Regions from separate parts of the Brumicola nitratireducens FR1064 genome, predicted to be linked through region 1. Evidence: predicted binding sites of a transcription regulator. Region 1 holds the regulator's gene; the other holds the start of a gene.
The links. Region 1 encodes sigma-54, which starts transcription at its own class of promoters, with help from an activator protein. Its sites were predicted from a motif close to GTTGGCACGNNNNTNGNNT; they were not measured.

Region 1 (8,149 bases):
TGTTACTATGATCAAGGGAAAATTAGCGGTAGACGCCCTCAACTTAATGCAACAATACAAAATTAGTGCGATGTTTATTGTTGATGATGAACAAAAACCGGTCGGTGCTATTAAAATGCATACACTGCTTAAAGCAGGAGTCGTGTAATGTCAAAAGTCGATACCTTATATGGCCCAATAGACGCAACTTTATTTGAGCGTTTCAAAGGCATTAAACTGTTAGTGTGCGACGTTGATGGCGTATTTTCTGACGGTACTATTTTGTTGGGCAATCAAGGTGAAGAACTCAAAGCCTTCAACACAAAAGACGGTTATGGTATCAAGGCTCTAGCAAAAGTTGGCGTTAAGGTTGCTGTTATCACAGGTCGCCAATCAAGTATTGTAGAGCAGCGCATGACGGCACTGAACGTTGATCATATTATGCAAAACAGAGAAGATAAACATATCGCAATAAATGAATTGATTACACAATTTGGCTACAAGGCATCTACGATTGCCAGCGTCGGCGATGACATGCCTGATCTGGGCATGTTCAGCGCAAGTGAAATTGGTATTGCGGTGGCCGACGCTCACCCTTATGTGAAACAGCAAGCCACATTTTGCACAACGTTGGCGGGCGGGCGTGGTGCAGTGCGTGAAATTTGTGACATTATTCTGCAAGCCAAGGGTAAACTTGAAGATATTCACGGAGCAAGCGTATGAATAGGCTGGCTGTTAGTATTATTTTAATATTTGGTATCGCTTTTGCGCTGTATCTACCGACGTGGTTGGAAGATGATAAAGAGGTCGTGTTAAGCGACAAAGACGCTGCGTTGATGCCTAATTACGAGGCGAAAAACTTACGCAGTAAATTATTCGACAAAAATGGCAACCTTACCCATCAAGTCAGCGCTGAGACCATGGAACATTATGAAATGCTGGGGTTTGTCAATTTCACCAACCCTGAATATACGATCTATCTTCAAAGCGATGGTTCAAGTTGGCAATTAAATGCTGACGAAGGGACTTTTTACGACAACAACCGAATTGAGTTGGTTAACGGTGTACAAATTCGTAATCTGCAACCAGAAGACTACATACAAACCATATCGACTAACTTTATAGAAATTGATTTATTGACTAAGACAATTACATCCGATGAACCTCTAGTTATTTCGGGTGCAAACGTTATTATTAATGGCCGAGGGTTCGAAGCCAATTTAGAAACCCAAAAATATGAGTTAAAAAACCATGTTCAAACTGAATATCTACCTGTTCGCTAGCCTACTTATGTTGGCTGGCGCGGGTTCATTAAGTGCACAAGAAGCAATTAAGAAGAACGACTTTGATAAACCAACGAAGCTATCATCTGACAGCAGCTACGGTGACGGAAAAGAGAAAGTAGCCGTGCATGAAGGCAACGTAAAGATTACTCAGGGTACTTTAGAAATCAAAGCTGAACGATTGAAAGTATCAGCAGCTCTTGGTAAAGATAAAGAAGTGTTTGAAGCGACAGGCAATCCAGCGAGTTACACACAACAACTGGCCGACGGCACAATGGTGGTGGCAAAAGCAAACAGTATTCGCTACGAGAAAGCCACTAAAATCATCACGTTAAAAGGAAATGCGGAGCTTTATCAAAATGCGTTTAGTATAAAAACCGACTCAATTATATACAACATTATAAAAGAGCAATGGCAGGCGCAGAAAGACACCGATAGTCAGCAGCAAGTTGTGACCGTATTTGATGGCGATACTTTGAAAAAAACAAAAGAAGCAATGGAAAAGCAAAAGGAAAATAAAAAGTGAGTACCTTGTTTGCAAAACACCTCGCTAAATCATACAAAGCTAGACAAGTTGTAAGAGACGTTAGCTTGGAAGTGTCCACAGGCCAAATTGTTGGCTTGTTAGGCCCAAACGGCGCAGGTAAAACAACGACGTTTTATATGATTGTCGGCTTGGTACCGCTTGATAAAGGTGAAATTTTTATTGACCAATTAGACATGTCAATTCAACCTATGCACGAGCGTGCGAGACATGGCATTGGATATTTGCCCCAAGAAGCCTCTATTTTTCGTAAATTGACCGTGTATGAAAATCTAATGGCAATATTACAAACACGCAAAGAATTGGCAAAAGATCAACGTGAACAAGAAGCTGACGACTTAATGGACGAATTTAATGTCAGTCATATCAGAAATAATTTAGGCATGAGTTTATCCGGTGGAGAGCGCCGCCGCGTTGAAATTGCACGAGCTTTAGCTGCAAATCCTAAGTTTATTTTACTCGATGAACCATTCGCCGGTGTTGACCCAATTTCTGTTAATGATATAAAGAAGATCATTAAACAATTAAAAGAGCGAAACATTGGTGTGTTGATCACAGATCATAATGTACGTGAAACGCTAGATGTCTGTGAAAAAGCATATATTGTAAGTCACGGTGAGCTGATTGCATCAGGAACCTCTGCTGAAGTACTCAGTAACCAAAAAGTGAGAGAAGTGTATCTCGGCGACCAATTTGTATTATAGGTGTATCATGTTTTGTAACTGGCTTTTATCACCATTAGAAATAACTGAAGGACATCAATGAAACCTTCACTGCAGTTAAAATTTAGCCAACAGCTAACAATGACGCCTCAGCTTCAGCAGGCGATAAAGCTGCTACAATTGTCTACATTGGATCTTCAGCTCGAAATTCAGGAAGCGTTGGATTCCAACCCTTTACTAGAAATTGACGAAAGTGAACACAACAACGACAGCTCAGACAGTGACTCTGAACCTCAAGACTATACTGATAAAAACTCACTCAGTGCGGAGAATTCAGATAACGTTGACAGCCACGACGCACTCGAAAACAACCAAATTCCTGATGACTTACCACTAGACAGCTCTTGGGAAGAATATCTAAGCGCCTCGTCTGCGCCAGCCAACATATCCAACGGCCCCGCAGATGATGACTACATATTTCAGGGCGAAACCACCGAAAATATCCAAGACCATCTAATTTGGCAGATGGAATTAACCCCGTTTTCAGATATAGACCGCTCTATTGCTATTGCGATAATTGACTCAATTGATGAGTCTGGTTATCTCACTGTTAGCAGCGAGGAAATTTTAGATAGCTTACAAAACGAAGAAATTGAATTGGACGAAGTTGAATGCGTTCTAAAACGCATTCAAATGTTCGACCCTATTGGTTCCGGCTCTCGTACTCCTCAAGAGTGCTTAATGGTGCAATTAGCCCAATTTGATCCTGCAACGCCTTGGTTGGCTGAAGCCCGTCTGTTGTTAACAGAACACAGCGACTTGTTAAGCAGCAAAGACTACCGCACATTGATGCGTAAAACTCGATTGAAAGAAGACCAGCTGCGAGAAGCAATGCGCCTATTGCAAACGCTTAACCCAAGACCAGGAAGCACAATTGCCGTTAAAGATTCTGAATACGTTATTCCTGACGTGTCTGTTGCGAAAAAAAATGGTCGTTGGACAGTTGAGCTGAATGGTGATTCTTTGCCACCGCTGATCGTCAATAAAGAGTATGAAGCACTCAGTAAAAGCACTAAAAATTCGAACGATTCACAATATATTAAGTCACACTTACAAGAAGCTAAATGGTTTATTAAGAGCTTAGAAAGTCGCAATGAGACACTATTGAAAGTATCTCACTGTATTGTTCAGCAGCAAATGGGCTTTTTTGAACACGGTCCAGAAATGATGAAACCAATGGTTTTAAATGACGTTGCTGAGATGGTCGATATGCATGAGTCAACTATTTCAAGGGTTACCACCCAGAAGTATATGCATACGCCCAGAGGCATTTTCGAGCTTAAGTACTTTTTCTCTAGCCATGTTTCAACTGAATCTGGCGGTGAATGTTCGTCGACAGCAATAAGAGCACTCATCAAAAAGCTCGTTGCGGCGGAGATTGTCAGCAAACCACTTAGTGATAGCAAGATTGCGCAATTGTTGGCCGATCAAGGAATTCAAGTTGCTCGACGAACCATTGCGAAATATCGAGAGTCCCTCTCGATTCCCCCGTCGAACCAAAGAAAAAGTCTGCTGTAGACTTCATAAGAGGACGTAACATTATGCAAATAAATCTAACTGGTCATCACGTTGATATTACTGATTCACTAAGAGCATACGTCGACAGTAAATTCGAACGATTAGAAAGACACTTCGATCATATTAGTAATGTACATGTAGTGTTAAATGTAGAGAAAATAAATCAAAGAGCTGAAGCAACACTTCATCTCAAGGGTGACGTTGTTCACGCTAACGCTGAACATACTGACATGTACGCAGCCATCGATGGACTGATTGACAAGTTAGATCGCCAAGTTATAAAGCACAAGGAAAAGTCAAAACGACATTAGTCGCCTACGAATTATGATTATATCTGATATTATTTCACTCGACCGCACTGAATGTGCGGTTGAGTGTCAAAGCAAAAAACGAATTTTTGAAGTCATCAGCGAAATTGCAGTGAAGGGAAATCCACAGCTCAATTTAAATGATGTGCTTGCGAGCATGTTGGCGCGCGAAAAAATGGGTAGCACAGGCATAGGTAACGGTATTGCTATACCACACGGCAGAATTGAAGGAATACAGGATATAGTTGCTATCATTGTCACTAGCGAAGAACCGATCCAATTCGATGCAATAGACGACAAGCCCGTAGATATATTTTTCGCTTTATTAGTGCCCAGTGAACAAACCCAAGAGCATCTTCAAACGCTTTCATCTATCGCGCAAAAATTGAGCGATAAAAACATAGTAAAAGCGTTAAGAAACGCTGCTACTAGAGACGAAATTATTTCAGCACTAGCGTAAAAATTAACCACACGGTGAATTATCCCACCGTTTCATAACTGTTATCTACCTCTAAAGGACCTGCACACGTGAAACTCTTGATCATCAGTGGTCGCTCTGGCTCAGGCAAATCAATTGCATTAAGGGCCTTGGAAGACCTAGGGTATTATTGCGTCGATAACATACCCGTAAATTTGCTGCCGACACTTACTCATGCACTCGCCGATGAAAGCGAAAAAGTAGCGGTGAGCGTCGATGTTAGAAACATGCCTAAAATGGCGAATGAGCTTAGCGAAATTGTGGACTTTTTGCCCAGTATTTGGGAAGTTACCATTTTGTATTTAGACGCTAGTGATGATGTATTGATTAAGCGCTATAGTGAAACAAGACGTTTGCACCCGCTCTTCAAACTCAATAAATCACTGGCCGAATCAATTGAGGCGGAACGAGAAATATTAGTGCCTGTATCGGAAAAAGCGGATTTACATATCAACACCGATAATTTATCACTGCACGAGCTTTCAGAACTAATTCGAGAAAGAGTGTTAGGTAAAAAAAGCGCAAACTTAGTCCTAGTATTTGAGTCGTTTGGCTTTAAATACGGCATTCCAAGAGATGCAGATTATGTATTTGACGCCCGTTTTTTGCCTAACCCACACTGGGAGCCCGACTTAAAGCCCTTGAATGGATTAGATGGCCCGGTACAGTTATTTTTAGGGGGACAGCCACTTGTCACCAAATTCATATGGCAAATTCAAAACCTGATATCAACTTGGCTGCCACATTTAGAAAGAAACAACCGCAGCTATGTTACTGTTGCTATAGGTTGCACCGGCGGGCAGCATCGCTCTGTATTTGTGGCAGAGGCGCTTGCAAATAGCTTCCGTGCAAGCCATGGGGATGTACAAATCAGACACCGTGAATTGAAGTTGAGCAAAAAAGAAGAGATTGATCCAAATACACTGAATGAGTCTCAGCATGATCGTTGAAAAGCAACTTACTATCGTAAATAAATTAGGCCTGCACGCGCGCGCAGCGACTCAATTAGCAAAATTAGCTAATCAGTTTGAAGCGACAATAACAATGCATCAAGAGGATAAAGAAGCCTTTGCTAACAGTGTGTTAGCGCTTATGATGCTTGAAAGTAGCCAAGGAAAAGAGGTACTCGTGCGCTGCGATGGCGGCGACGCTGAGAAAGCGATGCAGGCGATTGAAAATTTAATCGTAAATAAATTTAACGAAGACGAATAGGGCCTTATGGCTGAAACTGTTGAACAAAACAATGTACAAAGCCAATTAGCATCGATAAGCGAGTCGCTTAACGATGGTACTTTTGTGCAGGTTCGAAAGTTACTCCATGACCTACAGCCAAGTGACGTTGCCCTTCTATTAGAATCCAGCCCGAGTAAAACCCGTAATGAATTATGGCAGCTTATTGATGCTGATTTCCATGGTGATGTACTTGAAGAATTATCGGAGGATGTCCGTAACGGCATCATCTCTAAAATGGTGCCCTCTAGTGTGGTCGATGCACTTGAGGATATGGATACTGATGACTTAGCTGAAACCCTAAGCTCCCTGCCCGATCCGGTTTTACAAAGCATTTTAAAATCGATGGATGCTCAGGATCGTTTGCGGGCGGAAAAAGCCCTATCCTACGGCGAAGAGACGGCCGGTTTCATCATGAATACCGATACCATTACACTTCGGCCTGACGTAACAATTGACGTAGTTTTACGCTATTTGCGACTTAAAGGTGAGCTACCCGAAAACACCGATACTTTATACGTTGTAAATCGTCATGATAATTTGATCGGCACTGTGCCGGTGACTAAATTACTGACTTCACCTCCGGACATGAGCGTGAACGAGATCATGAATGAGGAGCCTGAAACCATTCCCGTGGACATGAGTGACAGTGAAGTTGCGAGTATGTTTGAGCGTTACGACTGGCTTTCAGCACCCGTTATCGATAAAAACAAAACGCTTGTCGGGCGGATCACAATAGATGACGTGGTCGACATTATTCGCGAAGACGCCGAACACTCAATGATGAGTATGGCGGGTCTCGATGATGAAGAAGATACATTTGCTCCTGTTGGAAAAAGTACTCAGCGTCGCTCTATTTGGCTCGGTGTTAATTTAGTTACCGCTTTAATGGCTGCTGCGGTGAGCGATTTGTTTGAAGCTACACTGAGTCAGCTTGCCGTACTAGCTATCTTGAATACCATTGTGCCCAGCATGGGTGGCGTTGCGGGTAACCAAACGCTGACCTTAGTGATCCGCGGTATGGCCTTAGGTCACGTCAGTCAAAGCAACTCGGTATGGCTTATCAAAAAAGAACTCGCCATCGGCTTTTTAAATGGCGTGATTTGGGCAACACTTATCGCTTCGGTAATAGCGCTGTGGAAGCAAGACTTTATGCTCGGTGTGGTTATCGCCTTTGCGATGATGATGAATATGATTGCGGCTGGATTAGCCGGCGCAACGCTGCCGATTATTATGAAAAGATTAAATATTGATCCTGCGCTCGCTGGTAGCGTCATCTTAACGACCATAACGGATGTTGTGGGAATATTTGCCTTTCTAGGCACCGCCACTTTATTCTTAATATAGCAAAAAAAGCATTCCAAAAGTGTTATCACAATAAAGGTACTAGCTCAAACGTGATACACACATTTACACTAAAGGGCATGACCAAAGCGTATAATCGACAATATTTATAGTAGCCTTATTTAACGACTCCAAGTGGCAGTTTGCCAGACTTTTAAGCATCCTCCGTCATACTTGCGAAGGCAAGGACCTCCCAAACAAGATAGAAAATTCGAAAACAACGACTCTTTTGACCACACGGTTGATGGCGGGGGTTTCCTGCTTTCGCAGGAATGACTTGGGATGATTCAATCTTCAGAACGCAAACAAACAATATTGCCAGAAGTGATATCAACCAGCTCTGACTGCAGTGCTACAACATCACTTAGTGCAACCGCAAAACTGTTCACGACACTGATTTGATATGTTGCTTCTACATCTTGCACAGCATACCTTTCTAATAATCGTGCGATAGCTCCTTGAAAGCTATAGTCATACTCAATAGTGAGTCTGCAGCGTTCTACTTTTACTACTAATGGTAACTTCTCCAGAACTTGAACGACCGCATCAGAATATGCTCGCTGTAAACCACCGGTTCCTAACTTTGTACCACCGAAGTAGCGCACCACCGCCACGGCTATTTCACCCAAGCCGCTATATTGAAGCACTTTCAACATTGGCATCCCTGCAGTGCCGCTTGGCTCCCCGTCGTCACTCATAGACCGTTCGGTGCTATCTGGCGAGCCTGCAATGTATGCCCAACA
Region 2 (8,149 bases), 1.5 Mb from region 1:
ACCTGTACGCCAAGATGCCCGATGGGAAAGCCTCCAGTTGTCTCTCTCTCCGCTTGCTATAGGGAGGTAATTTAAAGTCAAATAATGGGTTGTGTCCCAAGGGTCCACTAGATTTTTTTGAATAACTAAGGAGGAACTGTCTTGAATAATATCACTGGCATCAGGGTCATAGTTGATGTTGGCGCTGACCCTGAAATTATAAGGTAAAGAACCGCTAACGCCCACTGAACCTAGTAAATTTTCAGTTTCTAACATATTACCTATCAGACTGATATTTTTGGCATAGGTTAAACTGTGACGCAACAATAAGCGGCCCCAACTACCGGATATTCTATTACTAATACGATAGCTTTCAGCTAAATCATCTTTTCGATAATCTCCACCAAAAGTAACGCCCATATAATCTGTATTAAAATAATAAGCACCGTCCAGCGCAATACTGTCACCAATCAAGCTCAACCTATCACTTGTAAAATCACTACCTGATTCAAAATTAATGTTATATCTATCATTACCAAATGCACTACCTTGAATTGATGTTAGTTGCGCATAGTTGCCATCTTGATCAACAGAAATGTCATTTTCAAGTAACATACCAGGCAAGGACACAGCATTACTTAAGCTGTAAACCCGTTGATCTCCAACGAGTCCTGCATAACCAACACCGATCTGCCAATTATCTGACACTCCATAATCGAAGGTGCCACCAAAATCGGTCGGCTCATAATCTTCATCACTTTGATCATTTATTAATCTGTGCTTTCTATCCAATGCATAAACAGTATGTGCTGTTTGGCCCTTAGATAACGCGTTTTCAACTAAGTTGTAACTTTTATTGATCACATCTTTTTCACCAAAAGGTCCATAAAGCTTAATCACATATTGATTACTACCATAGGTCACTTCAACATCATCAAAAATCAGTAAGCCATCGTCCGGAACGGTGGTCGCTTGGAGAAAAACTTGATTACGAAACAACTCTGCTTCCCAACCTGGCGGTGCGGTCTCTTTTAAGGTAATAAATTGGTTGCTATCCCTAAAGCTCTCTTCGCGGCGCTCAAATATGATGCCTACACCAGCTTGTGTACCTGAGGTTAAATTGTTAGTGCGGCTGCTAATATCGCCAAACTGATATTGGTCATATAAGCCTAGAATATAGTCATCAGGACTGGTTTTATAGCGGCTTAATTGTAACCTAGCTTGCAGCTCTGCATTTTTAGAATCTGTTAGTGTGAGTTGCGCAGAATGATATAAAAGATCAGACGTCAGTTGCAGCGATGAGTTAAAGCCCGAACCTTCGTCACTTTGTTCAGCCGCTATATTGATGCGTCCATGAGGAACGGTAAAAGCTCGGTACTGATCATCTATGGTAATGGGTATTTGCTCGCGTGTGGGCGCAGTGTACCCTTCAGTCAGCCTGTCTAGCGCCCTATTTTGCGCTTGTTTTGATAACACTTGAATAGGAAATATGGCGTTATCGCGCCCGGTGGTGATTTCTACTTTGAGTTGCTGAGAATTAAAGTTTAATTGAGTTGAAAATAATTGTTCAAACACTTGAGTTTGAACAAACATGTAAAAGCCATCAGTTGCCCAAACAGAGCCTAGGTTTGTAGCATTATCAGATTCTGCCCCTAGTAACTCAAATTCAACTATGCTGTTTTGATGCCATACTGTTAAACGTGGGCCGGACAACAAATAACGCACTTTGAGTGCATCTAAAATCGGCTCTATGGCAATCAGTCTTTTACCTTCAACTTGGTGAAGATCAATAGACCGCGCTATTATGTTATTGTTAAGTACTACGTCAACTAAAAGATACTCATCATCACTCAGTTCTACCTGCACTAGGCGCTCTGCTAATGCAGGTACGGGCAACAAAACTAAAAGCAATAACCAGCGTTGTAATTTTTTTAACATATTAGTTTGTGTTTCACCCGTGAGTTTATTGATCCAGGGTAAAATATCTGTTAGATAATAAACTAACAGTGAATAGTATTAGCGCTACCTTACATCTTGCTGGTGTGTAATGCTGCCACCATATTTGGTATCTTCAGTAAACCTTATGGCTACTTGATCTGCGGGCATGTCATTAATGTCAAGAGAGTACATAACCTTTTTAACCTCGGGGTAAATAGAAACATTGCTTCTAAAAGTAATCATTTCGTTATTACTTTTATCGATTGCTTCTAGTTTGCCATATACCGAGCGTCCACCTTCTCTGCTAATACTAAAACTTACTTTACCGTCGGCGACATTAAAATCGTCAAATTTTAATGATGCATCAAGCTTGCCAGTTCTTACAATCACAGGAACATTTTGTACTATTCGTGGCTGAACCGTTAATTTAGCTGAATTGTTATTGCTATTAGTCACAGTAGAATTGATTGGCTCTTCCACTTTGTCACAGGACACTCTTAAGTAAGAGCGATATTCTGCTGGCGTCGTATTCGACTTACGTCTTATTGTGAACCTAACAGTTTGAGGGCTTCTGGGCGCAACGGTAAAGCTTCTAGGAGAATACCGCATCCAAGGCTCTGCTGAATTATCTGGCAATTCATTGCCATCTTGGGGCAGCATTTTACCATCTTCACTAAAGTTGTTATGCACCAAAGAAAGACTGCAAGTTTCTGGCACTCCTCCTTTATTAAACATCACAAATGAGGCCGTATTATTATCATTATCTAGGTATACACGATAGGTAGATAAGCTGATTGCTTGAGCGCTACTTGCCACTAGCCCGATTAACGCTGTGGTCACTGTTACATTGATAAACTTCGATAATTTCACTTTATTCTCCTAAAAAAAAGTCATTATAATCAAGCGATTACAATGACTTTCAACTATACCACAAGGTTGATTTTTACATATTAATAAGTAACAGATATGTCAAAATCAATCAAATAATCAGTTGCCGCCGCCAGACCAATGCCTGCTGTTGCCTGACCACCAATCGCTAGGTAAGAAAAGCCTGCTACAGGTACTCCGTTACCAGCACTGACAGTTTGGTCGCCGGTTGCCGCAAGGGTAAATTGCTGACCAACACCACCATTCGCTACGGCTGTACATACATCACCATCCGGGCTGCCGTCGTAATCACCAACACAACCTACGGGTGCAAAAGTAATGCCACTAGTTGTACCTGAAGTCAAAGTTACAGTCACATCAGCACCTTCTGAGCCTTCAATTTCGTACACACCAGGTACGCCATTGGTTCCAGCGCACGAAGCTCCAGCGGGAGTTACACCATAGTTGGTACTTGGGCCTAGTGTAGCAGTGGCATTAGACATCTTCATAACAGTTTCGCCAGGAAAATTAACGCTAACCGTTGGTTGTGTCATAGTACAGGTAGAAGCACTTGCCAAATAAAGGCCAGTCATCTGCACGCCCGCTACTTCTGTAATGGTGACATTTTTAATGGTCTTAAATGTACCAGTTAAATTTTCGTTTGCCGCCATAACCGAAGTACACATAGGTATTGCTAACAAGACAGTAACTAATCGAGTAAATTTCATAATAATCTCCAAATTTCTTTTTGAATCGTTTTCAGTTAACGATAGCTTCTAATAAACCACGTCAACGTTAAACGTTACTGGATAGTTTGTGTCAGACGATAATCCGGTTGCGCCAACTGTTATAGTACCGCCAACAGTGAAGTGAGCTAGGTTAGCTGATGATGCTCCATTATCAGTAGCATTGGCCAACGTCATGGTTAACGGCGCACCAAGAGTATATGCATTACATACGTCACCATCAGTACCAGCATTATCATGAACAACACCACAGCCCTGGGGAGCAAAAGTAAAGTCATCAGACTGAGTTAAAGTTGTAACTGTTAAGTTGACATCCAAGCCACCGATACCGGTCACACTATATACACCAGGGGTACCTATTGCTGCACCGCCGCCTACGCAGTTGGTGCCTGTCAATACGCCATAGGTGGTCGCAGTGACGTTGGCATCTGTAAGTACATCTGTATTTGCTGGTTGATCTGCATCCATGGTGCACTCTCCACTAGCGGTAGTGGTGATATTTTCACCAAAATCCAAAGCAGTTACTGTTAATATAGATACATCGTCTAAAGTGCTTACTTGGGCTTGGAAGGGATCAGCATAAGAATTAGAAGCGCATAATGCTCCCAATACAACAGCCCCGATTTGAAGCGCCAGTTTTGTTTTATTTGGTTGCATAGCAACACTCCTAGTTATTAAGTTATGTTAATTGATCAGAAGGTAAAGTACTTGCTTTCACTAATCAATTACGGTCTCTAAGTCAGGGTATAACAGTTCATACCTCTATACTCTAACGGCTAATCATCCATAAACTTTAGGAAATCCGTTTGTAAAAACCTTAACTAAATTTTAATCATGAATTAACGTCTGAACAAAGGACCTAAAATGACTTAAAATTTACTTACATTTTTATATCGACCAACAATTCACTTAAGTTAGTTTTTTTTTATAAAAAACCATAGACTCGAAAGAGTTAACACAAAGATAAGCATTTAATTGTCATCAGAGTGATTGCCTGAACAGATGTTTAGATAACCTTTGGTCTAAAATTAAACATTTTTCAAAATCATATTTGGAAGAAACTTATTTCCAGATGCCACTAAACGGCCGTTCTTTAGTTCGACTACTTTGACACTGAGTATAATGCCATGTTGATTTTTCATCATTTTACCCACCATCACATAACCTGTGCCAAACTCTTCCAGTGATGCATGCTGCTCATCGGAGTATTCTATTTCACCTGCTTCAGTGCGATATAAATTATTATTCAAGCTTATATCGCTGGTTATTATGCCTAGGTCCCTTAAATCACCTGCTAAATACTCTGCCAATTGTTCGCTTAATGCGCTACTTTGTTTATTAGTTTGCCCGCCATATTCAAATGGTCTGACAAGAATGGCACTATTTAAGCCTTGAATAGGTAAATCCGCTTTTAATTCTCTGGCTAATTGCTGAGTGTATTCATTTAATTGAACAAAATGTATGCTCGGCGTAGCGCTTGGATTTTCCGTTTGATTAATGACGTTTTGTGGCAACTCTTGGCAAGTGTTAAAATTGCCATTGTCGTCTGCACATAATCGTCTACTTTGATCTGCTTCAAACATCGAACAAGCAGACAAAGTGATACACACACAAATAATATAACAATATTTTGCAACCAATCTCATCTCACTACCCAAAAATAAAAAAACGTAATATACCTCAGCAATTTTTGAGCCAAGAATAACCCACCACTAACACTAGTGTTGATGCCAATAAGTATGGCAAAAAAATCCTCTTTCACTGCAAGAAACGGAAGATTATTGCCTCTTATTCCACTCTAGCTTCAAAACAAATTGACCAAAGGAATCAAAAATAGTTAAGGTAGACTCTTATATTCAAAAGGACATAATCCGTTGCACAGATATTCGCTTTTTATCGCCACTAGTTTATTATTTTTAGGCTGTTCATCAGTTAGTGACAACAATCACACTCCCCAAACAATCACAAATACACAGGCTAACCGAGCAGTCACCTTATCTCATATTCGCGCCTATCTTTTAATTGGCAATATTGAAAAAGCCGAGCAACTTTTTCAAGGTCTAGGTCATACTGAGAATAATACTCAGACTTTGTTAATCTTGTCCGAACTCAAAGCGGCTCAAGCCGATAGTTTAGGCGCTCAACAAGCATTTCTATTAGCCATGGATAATAAGATTGCTTCTGAGAAACCTATGGTGTCATTTGTGCTACTAGATTATTTTTGCACTGAGAAAATGTGGCCAGCCATTGAAGGATATGGGCGTTCAATAAATTCAGCTGTCATATCTGCAGATTTAAAAAACACCCAACTCACGACTATAGGCCAGTGTTATTTTGAGCAAGACAAGTGGCAAGCAGCCAGATACTGGTTTGAACAGCTAGATTTTTCTGGCTCGATCAGTCCTACCGTTTATTTAGCGCTAGCAAGAGAAGCTGTGGAGTCTACACAATATGTTCGGGCAAAAGACTTAATTGAAAAATATGATACCGTAAAAAGTACCGTAAACGCACATACCCTATGGACTGCATTTGAAGTTTATACTGCTCTTAACCAACCCCAACAGGCGATAGAGTTGGGCAAGCAGCTGCGTATCTTATTTCCAAACAACTCTTTTACCCGTAGATACATACTACTGACTAAACGTGAGCGAATTCAAGCTATGAAAGAAGACCCATTACCTTCTCTAACTTTAAGATCCAGTTTGCCTCTACCGTTAGAGCCTAAAAGCGCTACAAACGCATTTCACATCATTAAAAAAAGCGAAACACTCTATCAATTATCTAAACGTTACGGTGTGACAACATCAGAATTAATGTCTTGGAACCCTGACATAGTCATTGATGATATTTCTATCGGCACTGAAATACGCATCACCCCCTTACGTTAGATGTTTTTGGGCAAGCTTGAATTACAACTGAAGTTTGCCACGAGTATAAGTGGAATTTAAGCTATATGCTACCCTTCGTCACAGCTAGCTTTTAGAGTGGGTAGATATTTTTTGCGAGGATGTTCTGGTAGTATTTGCCGATGTAATAGGTTTCAGTTTTTGAACTTTTTAGATCATTGGTACAGCAATATTAGAAGTTGAGTGCAGGCTGTCCTGCCATGAGATTGTATATTTCTTAGTATATTGTGTTTGCTTGTTGTCTATGCCCCAAAATTGAAGTCACGTTGAATAGTAAAGTTGTTCGCTTCATAAGGTGGCCCACGTAAAGGTGGTAATAGCGTTGTTGGTTTAGAAGTTGAGTACTTTTTATCTAAATGCCCCAGTATTTTTTAGACAATGTGGATATCTATGATGCAAGAAATGACACTTACATTGTGTTTCTCGCATTTTTCGCATTCTTTGATGTCAATATTGAATACCCCTTTTAGGCGCTGAACCCATGTCATCCCTCGCGTATGGTAAGGTTTATCTGATTGTTCATTTCCATTTACCTATTTAGGGCTATTTTTGCCTCGCTGGGATGCTGTCACTTGAGCACGAGGGTTCACGTTAGGCGCGAATACGCCAAAAAACGGGGGAGGTTGAGCCTTGGTGGTAGAATGAGAGCGGCTAGTTTGCTAATAAAATCGATAGGGTCAAAGAATACATGTTTAGTACCGTCTCGATAAGGCGTTTTCAATTCATAGCGTACTTTTCCATGGTCAGTCTTACTTAAACGCTGTTCACTAATCTCAGGACGGCTGGTGTAACGGCAAAGTCTTTCTAATTTCTCTGGTTCGTCGGCATTGGCAAAAACGCCTGTATGTAGAGAAAAGCCACTTGTATTCGATACCTGGCCATACTTGCCTTCACTGCTAGCCGTTAAGGTTTGCAGTGTAAATACTTTCTGGCCTTGTTGAGGACCCATCGCTATGCGGGAGCTAACTGAAGCACCTTGCAGATGCAATAGACTGTCTTCATCATCAACAGGCAAGTTAAGAAAACTGTTTTCCATATCCCGCTCTACCAAACCAACTTCCTCCAAATATCTGGCAATACGTTGGCTGATGATATGCACGAGCTCCACCGTGTCATCATGAGACGGGGCTTTGATGCGTCTAAAGGTAGCACCGCCCAATGGACTTTCGCTAATAGCACCTTCTAAAAAAAAGCATATAGAAGTGGATGTTTAAGTTAAGCGCACTACCAAATCGCTGAATAAGTGTGACCGCTCCCGTTTTGGCTAGGGCCCCCCCCCCCCTGCGTTTGCAGCTAAACGCGACTAACTTCTCATGTTTGCAGCCACCACATACTGCGCGCAAAAAGCCGTGCTCAAGTCGACCAAAACGAAAGAACTCATCAAACTCACGCTCAACATACTTAGGTAAATACTTGCCTTGCTCCGCTAGGTTGGCAGTAAACTCTGGGTAATATCGTCCAACCAATTGATAGAGTAACGTAGTTTCTGGTCGATGGCGCTTATATGTTTCACTTTGTTGCAATGCCAGTGCAAGTATTCTTCCTTAAATTCTTTGTAGGCTAGTGTGGCAAAAACAAGCGCATTTTACGACGGGCTCAATGGCCGCCTATACCGTGACCATGCCCTTGAAGATAATGTTAGGCTACTTACCCCTAACGCTCGGAGGAGTCATACAATCAATTTCATCGACTGTCTCCTTACTGCTATTAAGG

Region 2: a site for sigma-54 is predicted at 5,212-5,230, ahead of GNIT_RS10760 (FlgO family outer membrane protein). Genes of this name have one in related genera too.

What each region holds. Positions count from the first base shown of each region.
Region 1 covers NC_016041.1:964,416-972,564, reverse strand. Annotated here, with positions in the region: gene GNIT_RS04240 (KpsF/GutQ family sugar-phosphate isomerase) at 1-148, shown strand, start outside; gene kdsC (3-deoxy-manno-octulosonate-8-phosphatase KdsC) at 148-702, shown strand; gene lptC (LPS export ABC transporter periplasmic protein LptC) at 699-1,262, shown strand; gene lptA (lipopolysaccharide transport periplasmic protein LptA) at 1,231-1,788, shown strand; gene lptB (LPS export ABC transporter ATP-binding protein) at 1,785-2,510, shown strand; gene GNIT_RS04215 (RNA polymerase factor sigma-54) at 2,568-4,046, shown strand; gene hpf (ribosome hibernation promoting factor) at 4,070-4,357, shown strand; gene ptsN (PTS IIA-like nitrogen regulatory protein PtsN) at 4,371-4,814, shown strand; gene rapZ (RNase adapter RapZ) at 4,883-5,782, shown strand; gene GNIT_RS04195 (HPr family phosphocarrier protein) at 5,772-6,044, shown strand; gene mgtE (magnesium transporter) at 6,051-7,409, shown strand; gene GNIT_RS04185 (YigZ family protein) at 7,694-8,149, opposite strand, start outside.
Region 2 covers NC_016041.1:2,498,846-2,506,994, forward strand. Annotated here, with positions in the region: gene GNIT_RS10740 (SdrD B-like domain-containing protein) at 1-1,917, opposite strand, end outside; gene GNIT_RS10745 (fimbrial biogenesis chaperone) at 2,002-2,787, opposite strand; gene GNIT_RS10750 (hypothetical protein) at 2,868-3,512, opposite strand; gene GNIT_RS10755 (hypothetical protein) at 3,561-4,187, opposite strand; gene GNIT_RS10760 (FlgO family outer membrane protein) at 4,559-5,113, opposite strand; gene GNIT_RS18395 (LysM peptidoglycan-binding domain-containing protein) at 5,405-6,418, shown strand; partial or broken gene GNIT_RS18550 (transposase) at 6,679-7,965, opposite strand.